2 regions of the Cellulosimicrobium sp. BMG9.23 genome follow, and region 1 is predicted to be linked to the other one. Evidence: predicted binding sites of a transcription regulator. Region 1 holds the regulator's gene; the other holds the start of a gene.
What was found. Region 1 encodes HspR, which represses chaperone genes until heat shock. Its sites were predicted from a motif close to AAGTTGAGTCNNNNNGACTCAACTT; they were not measured.

Region 1 (3,396 bases):
GAGCGTCGGGTCCTCCGTCGAGGCCATCGGCCCGAACGCTGACTCGAAGGTCCGCTCGTCGTCCGTGGGCTGGGTGCGCCGGGCACCGTTGACGAGGTCGTAGGACAGGCGCCGGACGACGGTGAAGAGGTACGCGCGGAACGTGACGTCCGGTCCGCCGCCGTTCTGCAGGACCGAGAGGGTGCGGGCGAAGGCGTCGGAGACGACGTCGTCGGCGTCCACCGCCGACCGCACGTACTGCCGTGCCACGGAGTGCGCCGCAGCGGCGTGCCGCTCGTACAGGGCACCGTAGGCGCTCGGGTCTCCACCACGCACAGCAGTGATGAGCTCGGCGTCGCTCAACGCCTCGCCCGACACCTGTGTTCGCGCCTCAGTCATGCCACCGCCCTGGACATCGTCCTGCAGCAGCAAGACGTACGACGGTGCTCATGGTAGACGCCTGTCCAGGTTCCGGGGAGGGGTTCCACGACATCGGTCTCGGACGGGGGTGAACCGTCCCGCTTCGTCCTGTCTTTACCCGCTACCGACAGTTCTTTTCACCCGCTGCAGCACCTCGGCGAAGTTTCTCGCCGAACCCGCGTCATGACCGAGGTCCTCGCCCGTCTCATGGACATGGAACACATCCATGGGTACGCCGCGCCTGCCCCCGAGCGCCTGCGCGAGGCCTGGCGCGAGAGGAGCGTCGAGAGCGTCTGGCTGCGCCCCGGCGACTGGTACCACCCCGCCGTGGACGCGCTCGCCGAGGCGGTGATCGACCGCCAGGACGTCACCCCCGCCGCGGAGCGGCTCGGGCAGGCACGCGGCGAGGCCGGCGTCGGCATCGGCGAGGCGATCGACGACGTGGCGTGCCTGTACCGCTCGCACGAGCGCGAGCCCGATCTCGAGCTCCTGCGCGCCGTCGCGGTGGGCTGGGCCGAGGGCTACGCCGCGACCCCGGTCTCCCCCGAGGTCCTCGACCCGGAGTCCGGGCTCGCGACGCCGCAGTACCTGACGCACCGCCTCCGCGAGACGTACGGCGCAGCGCAACGCTCGGGCGTCCCGGTCGGCGACACCCACGGGCTGCTCGTCGTGGACGTGGCCGTCGACGACCTGACGGGGTGGCAACGTTTCGCCCGGTCGGCGGCGATGGGCCGCGCGCTGACCCAGACCTTCGGCGACGGGCACCCCATGGCGTCGCTCGGCAACGGGCTGTTCGTCGTCCTCGGTGAGCGCCTGGTCGACGGCGAGGCGGTCCGGGCGGAACTGCGCCGTCGTATCGAGCGCACCGGGCTCTCGCTCGGCGTCTCGGCGATCCTGCGCCGTCCGCCGCGCCTGTGGACCGAGCCGCTGCCCGGGACCCACGCGGCCGCCGTCGCGCTGCTCGACACGCTGCAACGCTGAGCGGTCCGGGCGCGAGGCCGGGCGCGACGACGCCCCGGCCCGAGCGGGCGATCGCTCGTTCCGGGGCGTCAGGGGTGCGGGGCGTCCTCGCGGTCTGATGGGTGGCCAGCCCGCCTCCGAGCCGGCCGCGCGTCAGCGCGGCGTGAAGGTGAGGCAGTCCGCGCTGATCTCGCTCGACGGGCCCGCGCCGACGCGGATCGACGGCGCCGAGCACTCGAGCGACTCGTTGTGGACGCACTCCGTGCGCTGGCAGGCGCCGACGTGAGCGAGGACCTTCTCGAGCCCGCCCTTGGTGCCGAGCGGGATGAAGGTCGCGCACTCCGCGTCGCCGACGTGGCCGGCGATGGTCACGGCGCCCGCGTGGCACCCGTGGTCGTGGTTGTACCCGCACCCGTCGATGGAACACTCGACGACCTGGGGCATCTCCATGAGGCTGCTCATCGTTGTCTCCTCGCTCCGAGGACCCGGGGGGCCGGGCTTCCGTTCTCCACGGTATTCCCGGAATTCCCTCGTGTATAGCAAGCAAGGCCTGACTAACAATTGCAGCGTGTGCATTTATTTAGCGCACATCATTCTTTCGAAATGAGTCTTGCGGGGGCGCGGCCGCGGGTCCGCTGCCCCTCGGGCGCGTTCAGCCGTCGGCGTCCGGCCGGGCGGACGGCCGCCAGATGACGAGCGCGCGCGCCTCGGCGTGCTCGGCGAACGTCTCGCGCAGGGCGTCGTCGACGCCGCGGCGCACGCTGCGGCCCCGCGGCACCACGACGACGTCACCGCTCGCCGCCGCGGCGAACACGCGCCCGCCGGGCTCGACGCGCGCCGACAGGGCCTCGAGCCGGCGCTCGAGCCGCTCGACCTGCGACTCGAGGGCCAGGATGCGCTGGATCCCGGCGAGGTTGATGCCCTCGTCGTGGCTGAGGCGCTGCACCTCGAGCAGCTTCGCGACGTCGCGCAGCGAGTAGCGGCGACCGCGCCCGGCGGCGCGGCGGGGTACGACGAGCCCGAGGCGGTCGTACTGGCGCAGCGTCTGCGGGTGCATGCCCGCGAGCGCCGCCGCCTGGGAGATGACGAGGACGGGCGCGTCCTCGGGGACCTCCTGGCTCACGACCCCACCCCCGTCACTCCGCCGCCTGGCGCGCGAGATCGGCCCGCACGTCCTGCCCGTCGGTCTCGGCGGCGAACGCCTCGACAGCCTCGCGCGCGGCCTTCGACAGCTTCTGCGGGACGGCGACCTGGACCGTGACCAGCAGGTCCCCCGCACCCTTCGCCGTCTGGACGCCGCGACCCTTGACGCGCAGCGTCCGGCCCGACGGCGTGCCCGCGGGCACCTTGACCTTTACCGTGGACCCGTCCAGGGTCGGCACGGAGATCGTCGCGCCGAGCGCGGCCTCCGCGAACGTCACGGGGACGCTCGCGCGCAGGTTGGTCCCGTCGAGCGCGAACACGGGGTGCGGCGTGACGCGCACGGTGACGACGAGGTCGCCGGCCGGTCCGCCGGCGCTTCCTGGGCGGCCCTTGCCGCGCAGGCGGATCTTCTGTCCGTCCCGCACGCCGGGCGGGATGCGCGTGGTCACCTGGCGGCCGTCGACGGTGAACGTGACGGTCGAACCCTCGACCGCCTGCCGGAAGGGGAGCGTCGTCGCGGCGGCGACGTCGGCCCCCGCCTGCGGTCCGCCGAAACCCGGGCCCGCGAACCGCTGACCCGCGGCTCCGCCGCCGAACATCGAGCCGAGGATGTCCTCGAACCCGGCGCCGCCCTGACCACCGGTCGAGTAGCGCACGCGCCCTCCGCCCGGGGCGCCGCCGAACATGCCGCCGAACAGGTCCTCGAAGCCCGCGCCACCGGCGCCGCCGGGCCCCGCGGAGAACCGGGCACCGCCGCCCGCCATCGCCCGGATCGCGTCGTACTGCTCGCGCTCCTTCGGGTCGGACAGCACGGCGTACGCCTCGCCGATCTCCTTGAACTTCGCCTCGGCCGCGTCGTCACCCGGGTTGTGGTCGGGGTGGTGCTGCCGCGCG
Region 2 (3,396 bases), 140 kb from region 1:
GTCGAAGGAGCACCTTCTCGACGTCGCACGGCGGCTCGACGTGGACGGCCGCTCGACGATGACGAAGGACGAGCTGGTCGACGCGATCCAGCGCGCGAACGACCGCGCGACCCGGCACGCCCGAGGCGACTGAGCCGCGTCGACCCCACGACGGGAGACATCTCCGGCGCACGTGGAGCAACCGGGACGTGGGTTAGCAGCCCTTCAGCACCGCGAGGCCGCAGCAACCCGGGGTTCGGCGAGCGAGGTCCTCGTCCGTGACCGACCGGCTTGAGGGTGCCGGTCACCGGGTGGGACTCTGCGAGAGCGCGTCAGCGTCGGTCCGGTGGCGGGTACTGCCCGCTGCGGATCTTGCGCATCATGAGCTCGCGGACCCAGAGCACGAGCACGGCGAGACCCGTCGCCGTGAACGCGCTGAACAGGCGCGAGGTGTTCTTGCTCTCCCCGGCCCAGGCGCCGGTGAGCAGCCCGCCGAAGAGCGAGACGGCGATCAGCAGCGCGAGGATCGCGTAGATGAGCAGCCAGTAGCGCACGAACCGCACGGCGCCCTCCGGCGTGCGACCTCCGCGACGACGGCGCGCGGGCGGAGGAGGCGGCCCCGGTGGGCCGGCGGGGGGCTGCGGGCCCGTCGCGGGGTTGCTCAAGAGGGTCTCCGGCTGGTTCGGTGCCCGGTCAGGCCGGTGCTCGGCCGAACCCTGACAGTGTACGGACGGAAGAGGTTCCACCGGCCCCGCGCGTGTCACGATGACGGCATGACGACGACGCCCGACGACCTCGCCTCGACCATCGCCTCCGTCGAGGCGCAGGAGCACGAGCTCGTGCTCACCTCGTTCACGCACGACGACGCGTGGCGCCTCGGGTGCCTCCTCGTCGAGCTCGCCGCCGAGCGCGACCTCGCGGTGACCATCGACGTCCGCAAGGGCACGCAGCAGGTGTTCCACGCCGCGCGCGAGGGCACGACGCCCGACAACGACACGTGGGTCGAGCGCAAGGTGCGGGTCGTGCAGCGGTTCGGGGCGTCGTCGTACCTCGTGGGCCTGCGGGCGCGCGCGAAGGGGACGACGTTCGCGGAGCAGCACCAGCTCCCGCTCCAGGAGTACGCCGCGCACGGCGGCGCGTTCCCCGTGCGCGTCGAGGGCGTGGGCGCCGTCGGGGTCGTCACCGTCTCGGGGCTGCCCCAGGCGGACGACCACGCTCTCGTCGTCGAGGCGCTGCGGACGTTCCGCGGCTGCGCGCTCGCCGAACCTGGGATCGTGGGTCACCGCCTCGTGCCGAACCCCGGGTTACGCGGCACATGAGGCGCTGATCGACGCACAACCCGGGGTTCGGCACCTGGCCCGGGTACGACGGCGGGCCGGCACCTCGGGAGGTACCGGCCCGTCGGGATCCGGCCGCGCCAGGGCCGGGCGCGGCCGGAGCAGGTGGCGCGGCGTCAGGCCGCGCGCGTGACCTCGATGCGCTGCGGCGCACGGCCGGCGAACACGCCGGCGACGGTCACGGTGAGCACGCCCGCGTCGTAGGACGCGCGGACCGCCTCGGCGTCCGCGGCCTTCGGCAGCGTGACGGTCCGGCGGAACTCGCCGAACCGCACCTCGCGGATGCGACGGCCGACCGGCTTCTCGACAGGCTCCCGCTCGGTGCCGTCGGTCGCCTCGGAGCCCTCGGCGGGCTCGTCGGTGGCCTCGCGCGCCTCGACGACGCGCTGGTCACGACGCTCGCCGCGCACGACGAGCCGGCGACCCTCGAGCTCGACGGTCACGTCGCGCTCCGGGTCGACGCCCGGCAGGTCGAAGCGGGCGACGAGGTCGTCGCCGTCACGGTAGACGTCGGCGGCCGGCGCGTAGCCGCTCCGCTGCGCGGGGGTGGCGGGACGGGTCCACAGGTCGCGGACGAGACGGTCCGCGGCCAGGGCGCCGAACGGGATCGGGGTGAGGGTGGTGGTCATGGTGACTCCTCCGGTTCTGCTGCCGCGGTGAGCCCGCGGCGTCTGACGGGGTCAACCTTGAGCGCTCCCGACTCAATCCCGCGTTCGCGCACGACGAACGGCGGGGTGCTCGCCTGCGCCCGTCATGGACACGAGAACCCTCGGTAGGGTCGGCACGACCACGTCGGCTCGGTGAGAGGAGACGCCCATGGGATCAGGTCGCGTCGCGCGACGGTGGGTGAGCGGTGCCTCGGCGGCGATCCTCGTCGGACTCCTCGCGGTGGCGTGCGCCCCGACGGACGAGCTTCCGGGCGGCCACACCTGGGTCGTCGGCCTGAGCGATCCCGACGGGGACTGGCAGGCCTGCGTCGAGGCGTCCGACGCCGCGGTGGTCGAGACACTCGGGACCGCCGACGTGCCGCAGTCCGCGGTGTCGCTGCGCCTCGCGCCACGCACGACGCGGGACGTCGCGGAGAGCCTCGTCGCATGCATCGAGGACTCGTTCACCGTCGGGACCGTGACCCTCGAGGACGGCGGCCCGTACACGGGCGCGCCGTAGCGCCGGGCCCCGCGTTACCCACGCGGTGAGTGACCGGCGCGTGCGTGATCGTCGTCGCGCGTCACCGGCGACGTGCCGCCCGGCGGGCCTTGCGCGCCTCGGCGGCACGCTCCTCCGCCGCCTCGAGAGCGTCGTCGGCGGACTCGAGCCCGGCCTGCGCCTCGTCCTGCGCAGCGCGCGCGGCCTCCAGCCGGGAGCGCGCCTCGTCGCGCTCGTCGGCGAGGCGGGCGAGCTCGTCCTCGATGCGGCCCAGGTCGTCCTCCACCTGCCCGACGGCGTCGCTCGCCTCGCGCGCCCGCGCGTCCGCCTCGTCGCGGGCGGCCTCGAGCCGGTCGACCTCGGCCGCGGTCTCCTCGACGGTGCGCTCGGCCTCGGCGAGCGGGTCCGGCTCCTCCTCGACCGCCGGCCCGGTGTCGGCCCCCTTGCCGTCGCTGCCGTCGCTGCCGCCCCCGCCGCCGGCCTTCCCGCCCCCGGCGCTGCGGCGACCTCTCCTCGCCGGGGCGGGCTCGCCGTCGTCCCGCACCACGTGCAGCGTGACGACGTCCGCGGGCTCCCCGCCCTCGTCGACGATCCCGAACCCGACGTGCTGCAGCGCCTGGCTCAGGCGCCCGGCCTGCACGACGGCGCCCGCGTCGGGGTCCATGACGGCCGCCGTCAGCGTCTCGGCGAGGCGGTCGACGGCGCTCGCGGAGACCGCGCGCCCGGCCACCTCCCCGGCCTTCCGGACGGTCCCGACGAGCGCCTCGGCCCGCTCCCGCCGCAACCGGTCGAGCGCTGTGATCCGCGACCGGTCGCGGTCCTCGGTCGCGTCGCGCAGCTCGTCGCCGATCGCGACGAGCGCCGCTATCTCGTCGGGGTGCTCGCGCGCGACCTGGTTGACGACCCACGCGGCGACCGTCGGCTTGGGGAGCCG

Region 2: a site for HspR is predicted at 2,000-2,024, ahead of AC4H2G_RS10365 (Hsp20/alpha crystallin family protein). Genes of this name have one in related genera too.

Annotation. Positions count from the first base shown of each region.
Region 1 is NZ_JBZGBZ010000005.1:204,381-207,776, forward strand. It holds gene AC4H2G_RS09665 (sigma-70 family RNA polymerase sigma factor) at 1-378, opposite strand, end outside; gene AC4H2G_RS09670 (hypothetical protein) at 583-1,380, shown strand; gene AC4H2G_RS09675 (DUF1540 domain-containing protein) at 1,513-1,821, opposite strand; gene AC4H2G_RS09680 (heat shock protein transcriptional repressor HspR) at 2,012-2,482, opposite strand; gene AC4H2G_RS09685 (DnaJ C-terminal domain-containing protein) at 2,496-3,396, opposite strand, start outside.
Region 2 is NZ_JBZGBZ010000005.1:340,575-343,970, reverse strand. It holds gene AC4H2G_RS10380 (ChaB family protein) at 1-133, shown strand, start outside; gene AC4H2G_RS10375 (hypothetical protein) at 312-542, opposite strand; gene AC4H2G_RS10370 (heme-degrading domain-containing protein) at 753-1,298, shown strand; gene AC4H2G_RS10365 (Hsp20/alpha crystallin family protein) at 1,433-1,945, opposite strand; gene AC4H2G_RS10360 (hypothetical protein) at 2,133-2,483, shown strand; gene AC4H2G_RS10355 (hypothetical protein) at 2,545-3,396, opposite strand, start outside.